DNA from 2 places in the Enterococcus massiliensis genome. Region 1 is predicted to be linked to the other one. Evidence: a T-box and tRNA genes for the amino acid it is inferred to sense, from the RefSeq annotation. Region 1 holds a T-box; the other holds one or more tRNA genes.
What was found. The T-box of region 1 lies ahead of serS (serine--tRNA ligase). A T-box ahead of a tRNA ligase gene usually reads a tRNA of that ligase, here a tRNA-Ser.
Positions count from the first base shown of each region.

Region 2: it has a tRNA-Ser gene. The T-box ahead of serS (serine--tRNA ligase) is inferred to sense a tRNA for this amino acid. The anticodon was not compared.

Region 1 is NZ_CVRN01000007.1:519,364-527,231, reverse strand. Features, by position in the region: rRNA gene BN1875_RS09780 (16S ribosomal RNA) at 1-1,486, opposite strand, end outside; gene BN1875_RS09775 (response regulator transcription factor CroR) at 2,163-2,852, shown strand; gene BN1875_RS09770 (sensor histidine kinase) at 2,842-4,017, shown strand; T-box leader at 4,066-4,261, shown strand; gene serS (serine--tRNA ligase) at 4,313-5,584, shown strand; gene BN1875_RS09760 (polysaccharide deacetylase family protein) at 5,697-7,157, shown strand; gene BN1875_RS09755 (Crp/Fnr family transcriptional regulator) at 7,222-7,868, opposite strand, start outside.
Region 2 is NZ_CVRN01000006.1:484,779-492,646, forward strand. Features, by position in the region: gene BN1875_RS07165 (DUF1576 domain-containing protein) at 1-665, opposite strand, end outside; gene BN1875_RS07170 (TetR/AcrR family transcriptional regulator) at 917-1,489, shown strand; tRNA gene BN1875_RS07175 (tRNA-Ser) at 1,727-1,814, opposite strand; gene BN1875_RS13890 (hypothetical protein) at 2,094-2,219, opposite strand; gene BN1875_RS07180 (Cof-type HAD-IIB family hydrolase) at 2,404-3,207, opposite strand; gene BN1875_RS07185 (NCS2 family permease) at 3,570-5,006, shown strand; gene BN1875_RS07190 (multidrug efflux MFS transporter) at 5,152-6,348, shown strand; gene BN1875_RS07195 (YjzD family protein) at 6,411-6,590, opposite strand; gene dnaE (DNA polymerase III subunit alpha) at 6,706-7,868, shown strand, end outside.

The DNA.
Region 1 (7,868 bases):
TAGGCGGCTGGCTCCAAAAAGGTTACCTCACCGACTTCGGGTGTTACAAACTCTCGTGGTGTGACGGGCGGTGTGTACAAGGCCCGGGAACGTATTCACCGCGGCGTGCTGATCCGCGATTACTAGCGATTCCGGCTTCATGTAGGCGAGTTGCAGCCTACAATCCGAACTGAGAGAAGCTTTAAGAGATTAGCTTAGCCTCGCGACTTCGCAACTCGTTGTACTTCCCATTGTAGCACGTGTGTAGCCCAGGTCATAAGGGGCATGATGATTTGACGTCATCCCCACCTTCCTCCGGTTTGTCACCGGCAGTCTCGCTAGAGTGCCCAACTAAATGATGGCAACTAACAATAAGGGTTGCGCTCGTTGCGGGACTTAACCCAACATCTCACGACACGAGCTGACGACAACCATGCACCACCTGTCACTTTGTCCCCGAAGGGAAAGCTCTATCTCTAGAGTGGTCAAAGGATGTCAAGACCTGGTAAGGTTCTTCGCGTTGCTTCGAATTAAACCACATGCTCCACCGCTTGTGCGGGCCCCCGTCAATTCCTTTGAGTTTCAACCTTGCGGTCGTACTCCCCAGGCGGAGTGCTTAATGCGTTAGCTGCAGCACTGAAGGGCGGAAACCCTCCAACACTTAGCACTCATCGTTTACGGCGTGGACTACCAGGGTATCTAATCCTGTTTGCTCCCCACGCTTTCGAGCCTCAGCGTCAGTTACAGACCAGAGAGCCGCCTTCGCCACTGGTGTTCCTCCATATATCTACGCATTTCACCGCTACACATGGAATTCCACTCTCCTCTTCTGCACTCAAGTCTCCCAGTTTCCAATGACCCTCCCCGGTTAAGCCGGGGGCTTTCACATCAGACTTAAGAAACCGCCTGCGCTCGCTTTACGCCCAATAAATCCGGACAACGCTTGCCACCTACGTATTACCGCGGCTGCTGGCACGTAGTTAGCCGTGGCTTTCTGGTTAGATACCGTCAAGGGATGAACATTCTCTTCTCATCCTTGTTCTTCTCTAACAACAGAGTTTTACGATCCGAAAACCTTCTTCACTCACGCGGCGTTGCTCGGTCAGACTTTCGTCCATTGCCGAAGATTCCCTACTGCTGCCTCCCGTAGGAGTCTGGGCCGTGTCTCAGTCCCAGTGTGGCCGATCACCCTCTCAGGTCGGCTATGCATCGTGGCCTTGGTGAGCCGTTACCTCACCAACTAGCTAATGCACCGCGGGTCCATCCATCAGTGACGCAAAAGCGCCTTTCAACGAAAGACCATGTGATCCTTCGTATTATGCAGTATTAGCACCTGTTTCCAAGTGTTATCCTCCGCTGATGGGCAGGTTACCCACGTGTTACTCACCCGTTCGCCACTCTTTTTCTTTCGGTGAGATAAATCTCGGTGAAAGAAAAAGCGTTCGACTTGCATGTATTAGGCACGCCGCCAGCGTTCGTCCTGAGCCAGGATCAAACTCTCATAATAAAGTTTAAACACGATCTTGCGATCGTTAAGCTCATTTGTTTTGCTAGCTTATTGCTTGCATGTTTCTGTTGCTTCTACTAAAAGAAGCACCTTACACATTTTGGTTCGTTTGCTTGCTTTGTTCAGTTTTCAAAGGTCTACTGCGTTGTTTCAGCAACTTTTAAATCATATCAGATTGACAAGTGATTGTCAACTAAAAGTTTGAAGTTTTTTTCGTTTGAACAAAGTGTTTAAAACGAATTTTCTTCAGCTGCTTAACAGCGACTTTGTTATTTTAGCAATCTGTTTGCCGTCTGTCAATCACTTTTTTAAGTTTTTTCCAAACTTTTTTAATTGCTGTTCTCAAGCGTTGTTTCTCTCTTGCGAACATGTAATAATATACCAAGCATTCGCTTCTAAGTCAACCAAAAGATTGTTGTTCTATCAACATTTTTAAGAATCCGTTTGTAATAGAAAATAATGGTTTTTTTATTCGTTTTATTCTTTTTTATTCCGATGATTTTGTTGTTTTCAAAATAAACGTTCGTGTTTTTTCTATATGGAAGAATCATTCGCTGTTTATAAATCGGAAGTATCGCATCAAAAATGGCTTTAAGTGTCTACTTTTGCTTTTTTTTGATACTATTAAGCTGTGAAGAAGGAAAAGTTGACATTATATAGTAGGAGGAATTTATTTATGAAAATATTAGTTGCTGATGATGACAAGGAAATTGTTGAACTACTGAGCATTTATATCCACAACGAGGGCTATGAAGTGGTAAAAGCTTATGATGGCAAAGAGGCTCTTTCGAAGATTCGCACGACGCCGGATATTGAATTACTGATTTTAGATATTATGATGCCGGAAAAAGATGGGATGCAAGTAGTGAAGGAACTACGGAAAGAGTCGCAGATTCCAATTATTATGTTGACTGCCAAAACTACTGACATGGATAAAATCAAAGGCTTGGTGGCTGGAGCAGATGATTATGTGACGAAGCCCTTCAATCCTTTAGAGGTAATGGCCAGAGTCAAATCTTTGTTGCGCCGAACCAGCATGCAGGTCAAACCAGAACAACCAGATGTATTGGAGGTCAGCTCCCTGATTATCAACAAAGATTCCCACGAAGTCAAAACGGTGGAGGGTAAAGAGATCCAACTGACAGCGTTGGAGTTTGGCATTTTGTATCTCCTAGCCTCTCATCCTAATCGGGTCTTTAGTGCCGACGAAATTTTTGAACGGGTTTGGAAACAAGAAAGTGTGGTTTCTGCCAAAACCGTCATGGTACACGTCAGTCATTTGCGAGATAAAATCGAGGAAGCGACGGATGGCGAAAAGGTCATTCAAACTGTGTGGGGGGTCGGCTACAAGATAGATGCAAAATAAAACCGAAAAAAAGAAACATATCACGTTGACCTCAAAGGAAATCAGCGAGTTATTTGCAGAAGGAATCGTAACGATTATTTTATTGTTACTATTAAATGTCGCCGTTTTGGTGGTACTCTCTTCTGTCATCAACAGCTCCCCTTCATTGACAGATGCTATTTGGGATTCAAAAAATATTTTTGCCAGCCGCTTGGATTCTGACATTTTTTGGAATGGCCGCAATTTTATTTTGCCGCTTTTTCTGATTCTTGATGTGGCGGTTTTGTATTGGCGATTGATTCGCCGGTATCGGCAAATGCAGCTGCGGCATATTATCAGCGAGCTGCACTACATCGCTAACGGCAATTACGATCACCGCATTCCCTTTGAACTACGGGGAGACTTGAATCGGGTTGTTTCCAGTATCAATGGGCTGGTAGACAGTACGGTGGCTGCAATCGAAGATGAGCGGCGAATCGAAAAATCTAAGGATGAGTTGATTACAAATGTCAGTCATGATATTCGTACCCCTTTGACTTCGATCATCGGATATTTGGGGCTGATCGAGGATCGGCAGTATCATTCAGAAGAAGATTTGCTGAAATATACCCACACCGCTTACGTCAAAGCCAAGCAAATGAAGTCGCTGGTGGAGGATCTTTTTGAATACACGAAGGTTCGGCAACCAAGTGTCCCTATCAACATGACCAGTTTTGATATGGTTCAACTGGTGGAACAACTTGCTGTGGATTTTGAACTGGAAGCCAGTAAAAAAGGTGTGCAGATTCAGACGGTGGCTGATGCTCCGCAATTGATCATGGATGGTGATACGGAAAAACTGGTGCGGGTCTTTAACAATTTACTGACCAATGCCCTGAAATACGGCAAAGGTGCCACACAAATCATCATTGAAGTGGAAAAAGCCGGAACAGAAGCTGTGCTGGTGGTTAAAAACAATGGGGAAATGATTCCGAAATATGCGCTGGATTCGTTGTTTGACCGATTCTATCGGGTGGAGGAATCCCGCAATCAGGAAACTGGCGGCACCGGTTTAGGGCTGGCGATCTCCCAAAGTATTGTCGCCTTGCACGGCGGCTATATCTATGCAAAATCTACGCCCCAGTGGACTTCCTTTATCATCCATCTACCTATCAAGCGCAATAGCGCAATGGCAAAAAAGGAATAGTTGACGAAGGAGATTTTTTTCGTTATTCTTAGTACAAACAAAAGAGCTAAAATACAGAGAACCTAGTACAAATCTTCTTTTTTTCAGAGAGCTGATGGGTAGTGCAAATCAGTAAGGGGCGATTTGGAATCCACTTCTCAATGGGTCTTTCGAAAGAAGGAACGTTTGACTTATGTTACAAGTCTTCAAGGGCAACAGAAATGTTGAACTTGGGTGGCAACGCGATCGTTACTTCGTCCCAAGCATAGCTTTGGGGCGGAGTTTTTTTTATTTATAATTTATAGGGGGAACGAAAATGTTAGATGTAAAAATGATTCGGCAAAATTTTGAAGAGGTAAAAACGAAATTAAGTACACGAGGCGTACCGGCAGAAATTTTGACCCGCTTTTTGACATTGGATGAAAAACGCCGTCAATTGCTGGTTCAATCGGAAGATTTAAAAAAATACCGCAATGACGTTTCTGCAGAAATCGCACAATTGAAACGGACGAAGCAAGATGCAGCAGATAAAATCACTGAAATGAAGGAAGTCGGGACGAAAATCAAAGCCTTCGACGAGGAAATCGCCGCAATTGATGAAGAACTGCGAACGATCACGACCACTTTGCCAAATTTGCCGGCTGATTCTGTACCTGTTGGGGCAGACGAAGAGGACAACGTGGAAGTCCGCCGCTGGGAAACACCCCGAACCTTTGATTTTGAACCAAAACCACACTGGGATATCGCAGAAAAATTAGGTATTCTCGATTTTGAACGGGGAGCAAAGGTTTCCGGCAGTCGTTTCGTTTATTACCGCGGTCTTGGTGCACGTCTAGAACGTGCTTTATACAACTTTATGCTGGATCAACACATCTACGAACACGGCTACACTGAAATGATGACACCATACATCGTTAACAGCAATGCTATGTTTGGGACAGGACAATTTCCAAAATTCAAAGAAGATGTCTTTCAATTAGAAAATTCAGATTTGACATTGATCCCTACGGCGGAAGTTCCTTTGACAAACTTTTACAACGGTGAAATTTTAGATGGCAAAGAGCTGCCAATCTCTGTGACCGCCTTGAGCCCTTCTTTCCGTTCAGAAGCCGGTAGTGCCGGTCGGGATACCCGTGGTCTGATTCGTTTGCATCAATTCAACAAAGTAGAAATGGTCAAATTCAGTGATGAAGACCATTCTTATGAAGAATTAGAAAAAATGACCAACAATGCTGAAGACATTTTGCAAAAATTACATTTGCCTTATCGGGTTGTCGCTCTTTCAACCGGAGACATGGGCTTTTCTGCCGCAAAAACCTACGATCTTGAAGTCTGGATTCCTGCGCAAGACACCTATCGGGAAATCAGCTCTTGTTCTAACTGTGAAGACTTCCAAGCACGACGCGCCATGATCCGTTACCGGGATGCTGATGGAAAAATTCATTACGCCCATACCTTGAATGGCTCTGGATTAGCCGTTGGTCGGACAGTGGCAGCTGTGTTGGAAAACTACCAAAATGCAGATGGCAGCGTCACGGTACCGGATGTTTTAGTTCCTTACATGGGCGGCGTCACGGTCATCAAATAATAACGATCGTTAATTTAATTTTTTGTTTGTCTCTTGGGCTTGAAGGAATGTTACAAAGATGTTACAATGCCGTTACAGTTAATAATTTCTATTGTTTTACGGAGGTCTCTAAATGAGTGAAAATCAGCACTATTCGACCCGTAGCCAGCGCCATAGCCAACAGCCGAAAAAAAGTAACACTGGAAAAAATATTTTTACGATTATCAGTATTTTATTTGTAGCTCTCGTCCTTGTTGGCGGCTATTCGATTTTTTCAATGAAGCAGCATCAAGCCCAGGCGATGGAACACTTTACCGACAGCGCCAAAAGCTTGTTGGCAGATATTCAAGAAGAACGGGATCAAAGCGGATTAGCGAATAAGAAAACCGTTAAAGGAAACGAACAGGTCAAATTGGTGATCTACACCCCACAAAATGACAGTCCGATTCCTGATGCAGATAAAAAATTAACCGCACTTGCCAATCAAATCAAAAAACAGGTCAAAGCAGATGAAATGGCGGTTCTTGTCAGCAAAGTTGCTGTCAAGCATGTGACCGATCAATTGGATACCTACCAATTAGTGGCGGAGCATTATCGGTGGAACGAAAAAGAAAATACCTTTAAACAAGCCAAAGGTCTTAGCGAAGCCCCAGTTTATGTCTCACAAAAAACCGGTAAGGCGGTTGCCATCAAAGATGTTATCCCTTCCGAAGCAGATCTTTTGGGTATTCAGCAAGTGATCCAACAAAAAATTCTGGATGCTTCAAAGGAAAAAGGAATGATCGACAAGGTTTTGACTATGCCTCGGATCAGTTTTGATAATGAGATCACTTATACACCAGAAAATCTGACGATCTCCTTGCCAAAAAATGACACGGGAACATCGACCATCACCTTGGCTTACAAAGATATTGCAGCTTATGTCAATACGCAGCTGGTGGATCCGGCAACAGTGAAAGATGCCTTGCCGGTCATCGATCCAAAGAAAAAATATATTGCACTGACATTTGATGACGGGCCAAATGGTGTGACGACACCAAAATTATTAGATATTCTGAAGGAAAAAAATGCTAAGGCGACCTTCTTCATGCTGGGTGAAAATGTGTCTGCCAATCAAGAATTGGTAAAACGTGTCCACGAGGAAGGCCATGAAGTTGCCAGTCATTCCTATTCCCATCCTCAGTTGACGACTTTAAATGCCAAACAGGTCCAAGAAGAAGTTCGCAAGACCGACAAGGCGATTTTTGAAGCCAGCGGAATATTGCCACGAAATATTCGCCCTCCTTATGGCGCAATTGATGGAGCAACCGCAAAAACGATCGGCAAGCCGATCATTCAATGGGATATTGATTCTGAAGACTGGAAATCCAAAAACGCAGCGATCATTACGCCACGGGTGACAGGCAGTGCCTATAACGGGGCCATGATCCTGATGCATGATATCCACTCTGAAACGATTGCGGCAGTTCCCGGCATCATCGATACCCTGCAAGCACAGGGGTATGAATTTGTCACTATCGATACTTTATTGGCGGGCAAACAAAAACCTCTCCATCAATACTTCGGTATGACAGACGAACGTTATGTTGAATAAGAAAAGGCTAAGAGTTGCGGAAATTCCGCAGCCCTTAGCCTTTTTTGAATAATTGCTGAAGTTGTTAAAAAATAATGTTTTCTTTGATAATCTCCAGATTCTTGATCCAGATACGCCGATTTTTTACTGCGATGGCACCCATTTCTTTTAATTGCTGCATCATTCGATTGACAGAGCTGGCCGCTGCGATACCGCAAAAACGAGCGATTTCCTCATTGGTGACGACAAAATCGATCAAAATTCCTTTTCCCTCCACATCAACGCCGAACATATCGTAGAGTTCATAGATCTGTGCGCAGACTGCCCCAAATTTGCCGTTCATCAGCATCTGCTGCATTTTTTTCATAGAATGGAGCAAACGCAGCCGGTAATAATCTTTAACGTAATTTTGCAGCTCCAGATTACTGTTGATGTGTTTCCAAAATTCCACCCGGTCGATGCGATAAAGCTCGGCTTTTTCTGATTCCACCCGAATATTGAAGGGGGCATCGATAAATTGGGAATACTCGTCTTTTAACAAGGAGACGATTTCAAGGCCGTTGATGTATTCAATGTTGAATTCCCGTCCATCCTTTGAGATCACGCTGGTCTTGATTACCCCGCTCTTCAAAATATAGACATGCTTGTCCTGTAATCCTTCATAAATCAGATATTTCTTCTTTTCCTTCACAATGATCGGAAATGAGTGTTCATTCAGATAGTCACTTAAGA
Region 2 (7,868 bases), on a different contig from region 1:
TAATTGAACATCCGCAAAATTCCAGTTAAAATCATGGCAATCAAACCAGAACTAAAGCCGACATTGTAAAGAGAAAATCCATGGTGGAAATTCAACATGTGAGCAGCAATTGGTGGTAAAACAAAACCGATTGCGATACCGGAAAGATAGCTGAGAAAAAAGCCCAGCCACAAAGGAATATCCATCCCGAACGTCACATAACTGACAACCGGGGAAAGGGAACTACCGAACAGGCTAATCATTGCAAATTGGGAATACGGACGTTTCATAAAGCGGGCATAAAGCTGGACGCCCAGAATAATCGGAATAGAGTTGTAGAGATTCTTTCCAAAGAAAGAATAACCGGCAACAGTGAAAATAGCGGCGATTAGCGGGCCATTCATTTGAACGCGATAAAGGCGCAATAAGAGGATACTTAAAAAAGTCAGTAAACCGCTATTTACGAATGCGCTACCAAGATTACCCAATGCAACATAATCTGTAATTAGATTACTAGGGGAGGTCATGATGCGATAAAGCCCTTGAAGAATAGCATAAAAAGAATTTTGAGAAAGGCCGATGAGAATCAACAATATGCTGAAAGCAAATAGTAGAAAATATTTCTGTTTTTGAAGCGGATCTGTTTTTTTTACCCGGTGAAAAGCGAGGACATTATTTTCTTCCATAGTTTGCTCCCTTTTTCTTTTACTATAACTTGATTTTTTGCTATGTGTCAATATTCTTAGCTAAATTTCATTTTTTTAAATATCTAAGCCATTGACCTTACAGTCCTTAAAAGAAAGCATTTGTTGTTTATCATTTTCTTTTTAAATAGAAAGATAACGTAAATTTGAGTATATTATTTCCCAAAACGATTATTTTTGTATAAAATAGAGAAGAGAAACACTATTGTTATGGAAAGGAAAGGAGTTTTCTCATGCGACGCAAAGTATATACCAAAGAACATATTTTGAAAGCTGCCTATGAAGTTATCTCTAAAGAAGGATTTAATAAGTTTACTGCTCGGAATATCGCCAAAAAAATGGGGATTTCAACCCAGCCGATTTACTTAGAATTCAAGAACATGCAGGACCTGAAAAATACACTGGTTGAGACCGTGATGAAAGATTTGCAAGAAAATGTATTTCCAGTGGAGCATACCGGGAATAAACTGGTGGATTTGGGAATCAACTATGTAAAATTTGCGCAGGAAAATCACAATCTGTATGTAGCGCTCTTTGTTGATGAATACGGCGGCGGACAATTAATGCACAAATTCTCTTATGAATACTTCAAAGACTTGGTGAAAAAAGATCCAGAATACGCCGATTTGTCCGAAGACTATATCGAGGCCCTGCATGACGGAACATGGATTGTCGTTACTGGAATCGCTTCATTGATGTCTTCTGGCATCATTCACCCAACCGAAGAGCAAATTGCGCGATTGATCCAACAATCCATCGACAGCATTTTGACAATCAAAAATCCCAGCCATTTGTATGACAAATAAAAATAATCCGCAATCTCCAATTAGAGGTTGTGGATTATTTTTTTGAACGAAAAATTAATTTGCAGAGATTTCCACTTGATCCATGTATTTTTAATGAAAAAAGGGAGGGAAAAGCACCAAATACCTTCTCTAAAGTTGTTAAACATTAGAAACCTTGTCAAAACCTTGTCAAAAATAAAAAAAGAAGTTAGAAATACTTGAAATCCTTGATGGATAAGTATTTCTAACTTTAAATGAAGGAGAGTACAGGATTTGAACCTGCGCGCCGGTATTAGCCGGTTCGACGGATTTCGAGTCCGTTGCATTACCACTCTGCCAACTCTCCGGGTCCTTCTTTATTTTCTACATTTTCAGCCTTTTGTCAAGAAAAACTTCAACGGCAATCACTGTTCAGCGATCCAAATGAGGAACTGAAGGTGATTGCCGTCGAAGTTTCGAGGTGGAAAGATTGCCAACATTTATCGTTGCAATTGTTTTGACGAAATCTTTCGTCAAACGTGGAAGGCAGGAATCGAACCTGCATACCCAAAAATTTCGGATGAGAAGTACCAACCTTCCTCCACAGCATGTTCCCATACCTTTGGGAATCAGCTAAACGTCTTGCTTAAAGATTGTGTTCCTGATCATCTGAATCCACCAGTGGCTGAGGTTCTTCTTTTTTCAAAAAACGAATCAGAAGAAATGTACATAAACCTAAAGCAAAACCAATTTGTAAAAGATTGAGCAACATACGAATCATTCCTTTCTTGTTGAGATGATTGTATGAAGTCAACCTAAACTGCAGCTTAAGTTCAGTAAAAATTTATTTGCTCCTAAAAAAATACGAGATATCTAAAAGAAAAAAACCGACCCACAGAAGGTATACTCCCGTGGGTCGGTCATCAAACACAATCAAAAGTTGTTTGGCGCGTGAATTAAATGGCTAAATGGGTTTCTAAATACTCAGCAAGCCCATCTTCATCATTGGTTTTTTCTGTAATATCATTTGCAGCAGCTTTGGCATCGGTAGTTCCATTTGCCATCGCCACACCTAAACCGGCGTATTCCAACATTTCCAAGTCATTGTGTTCATCCCCAAATGCAATGATGTCTTTTCGGTCGATATGTAGGGAGTTGGCGATAATCGATACGCCATGAGCTTTTTGAATTCCTTTTGCCACGACTTCTAAAATTGCGTTGGGCCCGCCCCATGTACGCACGTCCACGAAATCTGCGAATTGCTCATTTAATTTTTGAGACACTTCAGCTGCAAACTCATTTTTTGTTTGAATCAGCATGGAGGTTGGGTTTGTTTTCAAATTTTGCAGCAAATTATTTTCCGTAGCCTTCGCAGAGGCGAAAAATTTAGGGCTGAAAAAATTCAAGTCGTCAATATAAAACGTATCACGATTTTCAGCGGCTACAAAGTCTAAATTCAGGCGTTGTTTTTGCGCTAAAATCTCAAATACAATCTCTCGGTTGATCAAGGTTTCTGATTCCTGTGCCCATTGGTGGTAAGGCAAATGGACCAATGCACCATTGAAGTTGACCATGGGTGTTTTTAAAGCCAGCTGTTTATAAAAACCTTCGCTCATTCTGAAAGGTCGTCCAGTGGCAATACTGACAACGTGACCAGCTTTTGTGGCTTTTGCCAAAACCTCTTGGGTTCGAGGGGTAATTTGTGAGTCCCCGTTTAATGTCGTACCGTCTAAATCGATAGCGATCAATTTTGTATTCATATAAACACTCCTTATTCATTTTGGAAAACGAACTTTTCTGGAAGAAAAATTCACGGGACCTGCCTATTATTTTTCTAAAAAATTGAGAAGAGGGAAGAATCCATTTCTTTTCCATATGTCGCTTAAGTGTATCACATTTGCCGAAGAGGACAAAATCTTGTAAAAGAAAAGCGCTAAGACTTACGATTTTCTTAGTTAAAGAGCAAAACACGAACGTTTTATAAAAAAGTTAAGAAATAAATCAATAAAACATTGTAAAAAGTCTGGGAGATTCCTATAATTTGTAATTGTTAAGAGAATCAGCAAGTTATTTCCGAACTTTTTTGTTGATTCGCTAAAAATAGAGTGGGGGAAAAATTTTCATGGACAAGTTTTTCAAATTAAAGGAAAACAACACAACTGTTTCAACTGAAATCGTAGCAGGGCTGACGACCTTCTTTGCGATGAGTTACATTCTTTTCGTTAATCCGTCAATTTTATCGGCATCAGGAATGCCCTTTCAGGCTGTCTTTTTGGCAACCATCATTGCCTCCGTTATTGGAACACTGGTTATGGGACTTTTTGCCAACGTACCTTACGCGCAAGCTCCCGGTATGGGGCTGAATGCCTTCTTTACTTTTACTGTAGTCTTTGGGTTAGGTTATAGTTGGCAACAAGCATTAGCAATGGTTTTCATTTGTGGACTTATTAATATTTTTATTACTGTAACAAAAATCAGAAAACTGATCATTCATGCGATTCCTGAAAGCATGCAACATGCGATTGGCGGCGGAATTGGGATCTTCGTTGCTTATGTTGGTTTAAAAAATGCCAATCTCTTGAGCTTTTCTGCTGATTCAGCAGTTATTACCAGCAGTGCTGTTGAAGGAAAAAAAGCCGTTAATGTAACGATGAACGGGGGCGTTGTTCCAGCATTGGCAAATTTCAACAATGCACCAGTGATTTTAGCGGTAATCGGATTGGTTTTGACAACGATTTTAGTTGTAAAAAACGTGCGAGGCGGCATTTTGATCGGAATCGTGGGAACCACAATAATCGGGATCTTTATGGGTGTTGTCGATCTGAGTGCAATTGATTGGCAAACCAATTCATTAGGAAACTCGATTAAAGAATTAGGCACAACGTTTGGGGCGGCCTTTGGTTCAGAAGGGATGCAATCTTTGTTTAGCGATTCATCAAAAATTCCTCAAGTATTGATGACCATTATTGCTTTTAGTTTATCCGATACCTTCGATACGATTGGTACATTTATCGGAACTGGTCGACGGACTGGAATCTTTTCTCAATCAGATGAAGCAGCATTGGAAGACAGTCAAGGAATGAATACTAAAATGGATCGGGCATTGTTTGCTGATGCGATTGCAACATCCATTGGGGCGATTTTTGGAACATCCAATACAACGACCTATGTGGAATCAGCCGCCGGAATTGGTGCGGGTGGACGGACTGGACTGACTTCGGTTGTCGTGGCAGCCTTGTTTGCAATCAGCAGTTTCTTCTCGCCGTTAGTTTCAGTTGTACCAGCACAAGCAACGGCACCTGCTTTAATTTTAGTTGGTGTGATGATGATGGCTTCCTTCAAAGATATTGATTGGAGCAATTTAGAGGATGCAGTGCCTGCTTTCTTTGCTTCGATTTTCATGGGACTTTGTTACAGTATCTCTTACGGGATTGCAGCAGGCTTCATTTTCTATACGATTGTAAAAGTAATCAAAGGGAAATTTTCTGAAGTCTCGCCAATTTTATGGGTAGTAGACATCCTGTTTATTCTTAATTTTATTATTCTTGCGATTTTATAAAAAATAGCCCATTTCTACAAGCGTGGATTTTTCCTTTATGGAAATTCTGCGCTTGTTTTTTGGCTTTTGACGAGATTTAGCGTTTGGCAGTTTCACTCTTTTCAAAAATAGGATAAGATAGATTAGTAGGAAAGAAGGTAGTGTAATGAAAGTAGATTGGAAACGAAATTTGATGATCTCGTGGATCGGCTGTTTTTTCACGGGGGCAAGTTTCAGTTTGGTCATGCCATTTATTCCATTATATATTGAACAACTTGGCACGCCAAAAAATCAAGTAGAATTATTTTCCGGATTGGCAATCTCCGTGACTGCATTTGCATCTGCGATCGTTGCACCAATTTGGGGGAATTTAGCGGATCGTAAAGGGCGTCGTCTGATGATGATTCGAGCAGCGGCAGGGATGACCTTTAGTATGGGATCGTTAGCGTTTGTACCAAATGTGTACTGGTTGCTGATTATGCGATTTATGACGGGGATTTTATCCGGCTATATTCCAAATGCGACAGCATTAATCGCATCACAAGCACCAAAAGAGAAAAGCGGCTGGGCACTGGGAACTTTGGCGACAGGAGCGATTGCGGGAAATCTGATTGGTCCATCAATGGGCGGTGCGTTGGCACAAGGTTTTGGGATGGAAAATGTTTTTATTATTACGGGTGTTGTTTTGTTGATTACAACGATTTTAACGGTACTATTAGTAAAAGAAAACTTTGTACCGATTGAAAAACATAGCATGCTGACGGTCAGAGAAATTTTTGATCGAGTCGACAACGTGCAAGTTTTAGTAGGACTGTTTGTTACGTCATTGATCTTACAAGTAGGAGTGACCAGCATCAGCCCGATTTTGACGTTATACATACGGCAACTGAGTGGAAATACCACCAATATCTTATTTGTTAGTGGACTAATTGTTTCCATCGCTGGTGTTTCGGCGATTATTTCTTCGCCAACTTTAGGAAAAATTGGTGACAAAATCGGTAATCATAAAGTTTTGCTGGGTGGGTTGGTACTGTCCTTCTTTTGTTTCATTCCCATGGGATTTGTCAAAACACCATTTCAATTGGGCGCCTTAAGGTTTCTTTTAGGCTTTTCAACTGGGGCGCTGATGCCTTCCATCAACACATTGATCAGTAAAATCACTCCACCAGAAGGAGTTAGTCGGATCTACAGTTACAACCAAATGTTTTCCAACTTTGGTCAAGTCTTAGGACCAATGGTTGGTTCAACAGTTGCCCATGGTTTTGGCTATCGTGCAGTATTTTGGGTGACCAGTGGTTTTGTGTTAGTCAATATCGTTTTATCAACATTTAATTTTCGTAAAATTTTGCGAGTCAAAATCTAAAGCAGTATTTTGGGCTATAAAAAAAGAGAAAGGAATGTTACTTCCTTTCTCTTTTAAACAAATTAGCGGGCCGCTTTTTTGGGCGTTGCGATTGTGCCAATCAAGAGGATAAACACACCGGCAATCATTGAAATGATTGTGGTCAGCATAAAATCATACGTTCCACTAGCTAGGGAGCTTCCGATATAGCCGACAACCTGTCCTAAAATAAAGGTCCAAAATAATGTGACAAGATAACGCATCAAGACACCTCTTTTCCAAGTGCATAGTGATTTCTCGACTATAGTGTACCATATTTTTTCAAGTTGTAAACATTTCAAGCATTTTCAAAAAAATTTTTCTTGGGGGCAGTAAATAATGGATTTTCCTCAATTATATACGATTTCTTCTTATTCATTACTGCAAAGTACGTTGCAGATTCCCCGACTTGTTCAGGAAGCAAAAAAGCAGGGATATCAGACAATCGGGCTTTGTGACCGGAATGTGTTGGCAGGAGCGGCTGAATTTTATCAAGTCTGTCAAAAAGAGGGCATGCAGGCAATCATCGGGTTGCATTTGGACTATTTTTCAGATGTACAGGGAAATGAAAACGAACTCTTATTATTTGCAAAAAATTTAGCTGGGTATCAAAAATTAATCCAGCTTTCCAGTGAAAAGATGATCACAGGACAAGTTACGCTTGAAAAATTTGGCAAGTTAACTGACTTAATCGGGATTTTTCCTGAAAGAAATGAGCCAATCTACTTGAAGGAAAGCCAAGAGATTGCTGAGGAACGGTTAAAAGAAATTAAAGAACTTTTTGAAGCAGGGAATCTTTACTATGGGGTTTCTCCTCAATTTCCTCTTGAGGAAGAATTGGTTGATTGGTGGCAGGAAAATGGTATTCCTCCTTGTGGTATTTATCGGGTAAATACAGCTGAGGAGGATGAGCTTCCGGCCATTACCGTAATGGAGCACATTAAAAACGGCACACAGTTGGAAGATTTCCAACAAATCACTGTCGCTTCCCAGAATTCCTGCTTACAACCAGTCGCTGAGTTGACCGCTCGTTTCTCAGAAGAAGCTGTGGAAAATGCAATTCGCGTCGGTGAAGCCTGCCAATGGACATTTCCACTGCATCAAACACTTTTGCCACATTACCCTGTGGAGCAACCCAGCGGGGAATTTCTGAAAGAACTCTGTTGGGAGCGACTGCCTCAACGAGTAGAGACACCCGATGATCGCTATCAGCAACGTTTGACCTATGAATTATCTGTTATCCATCAAATGGGGTTTGATGATTATTTTCTAATTGTTTGGGATGTAATGGATTTTGCCCATCAGCAAAAAATCGTCACTGGTGCTGGTCGGGGATCGGCCGCCGGTTCGTTGGTGGCGTACGTTCTCGGCATTACTGATGTGGATCCGATCCGCTATCAATTGCTTTTTGAGCGTTTTTTAAATCCGGAACGCTACACCATGCCGGATATTGATCTGGATATTCCCGATAATCGCCGTGAAGAGGTATTACATTATGTTCA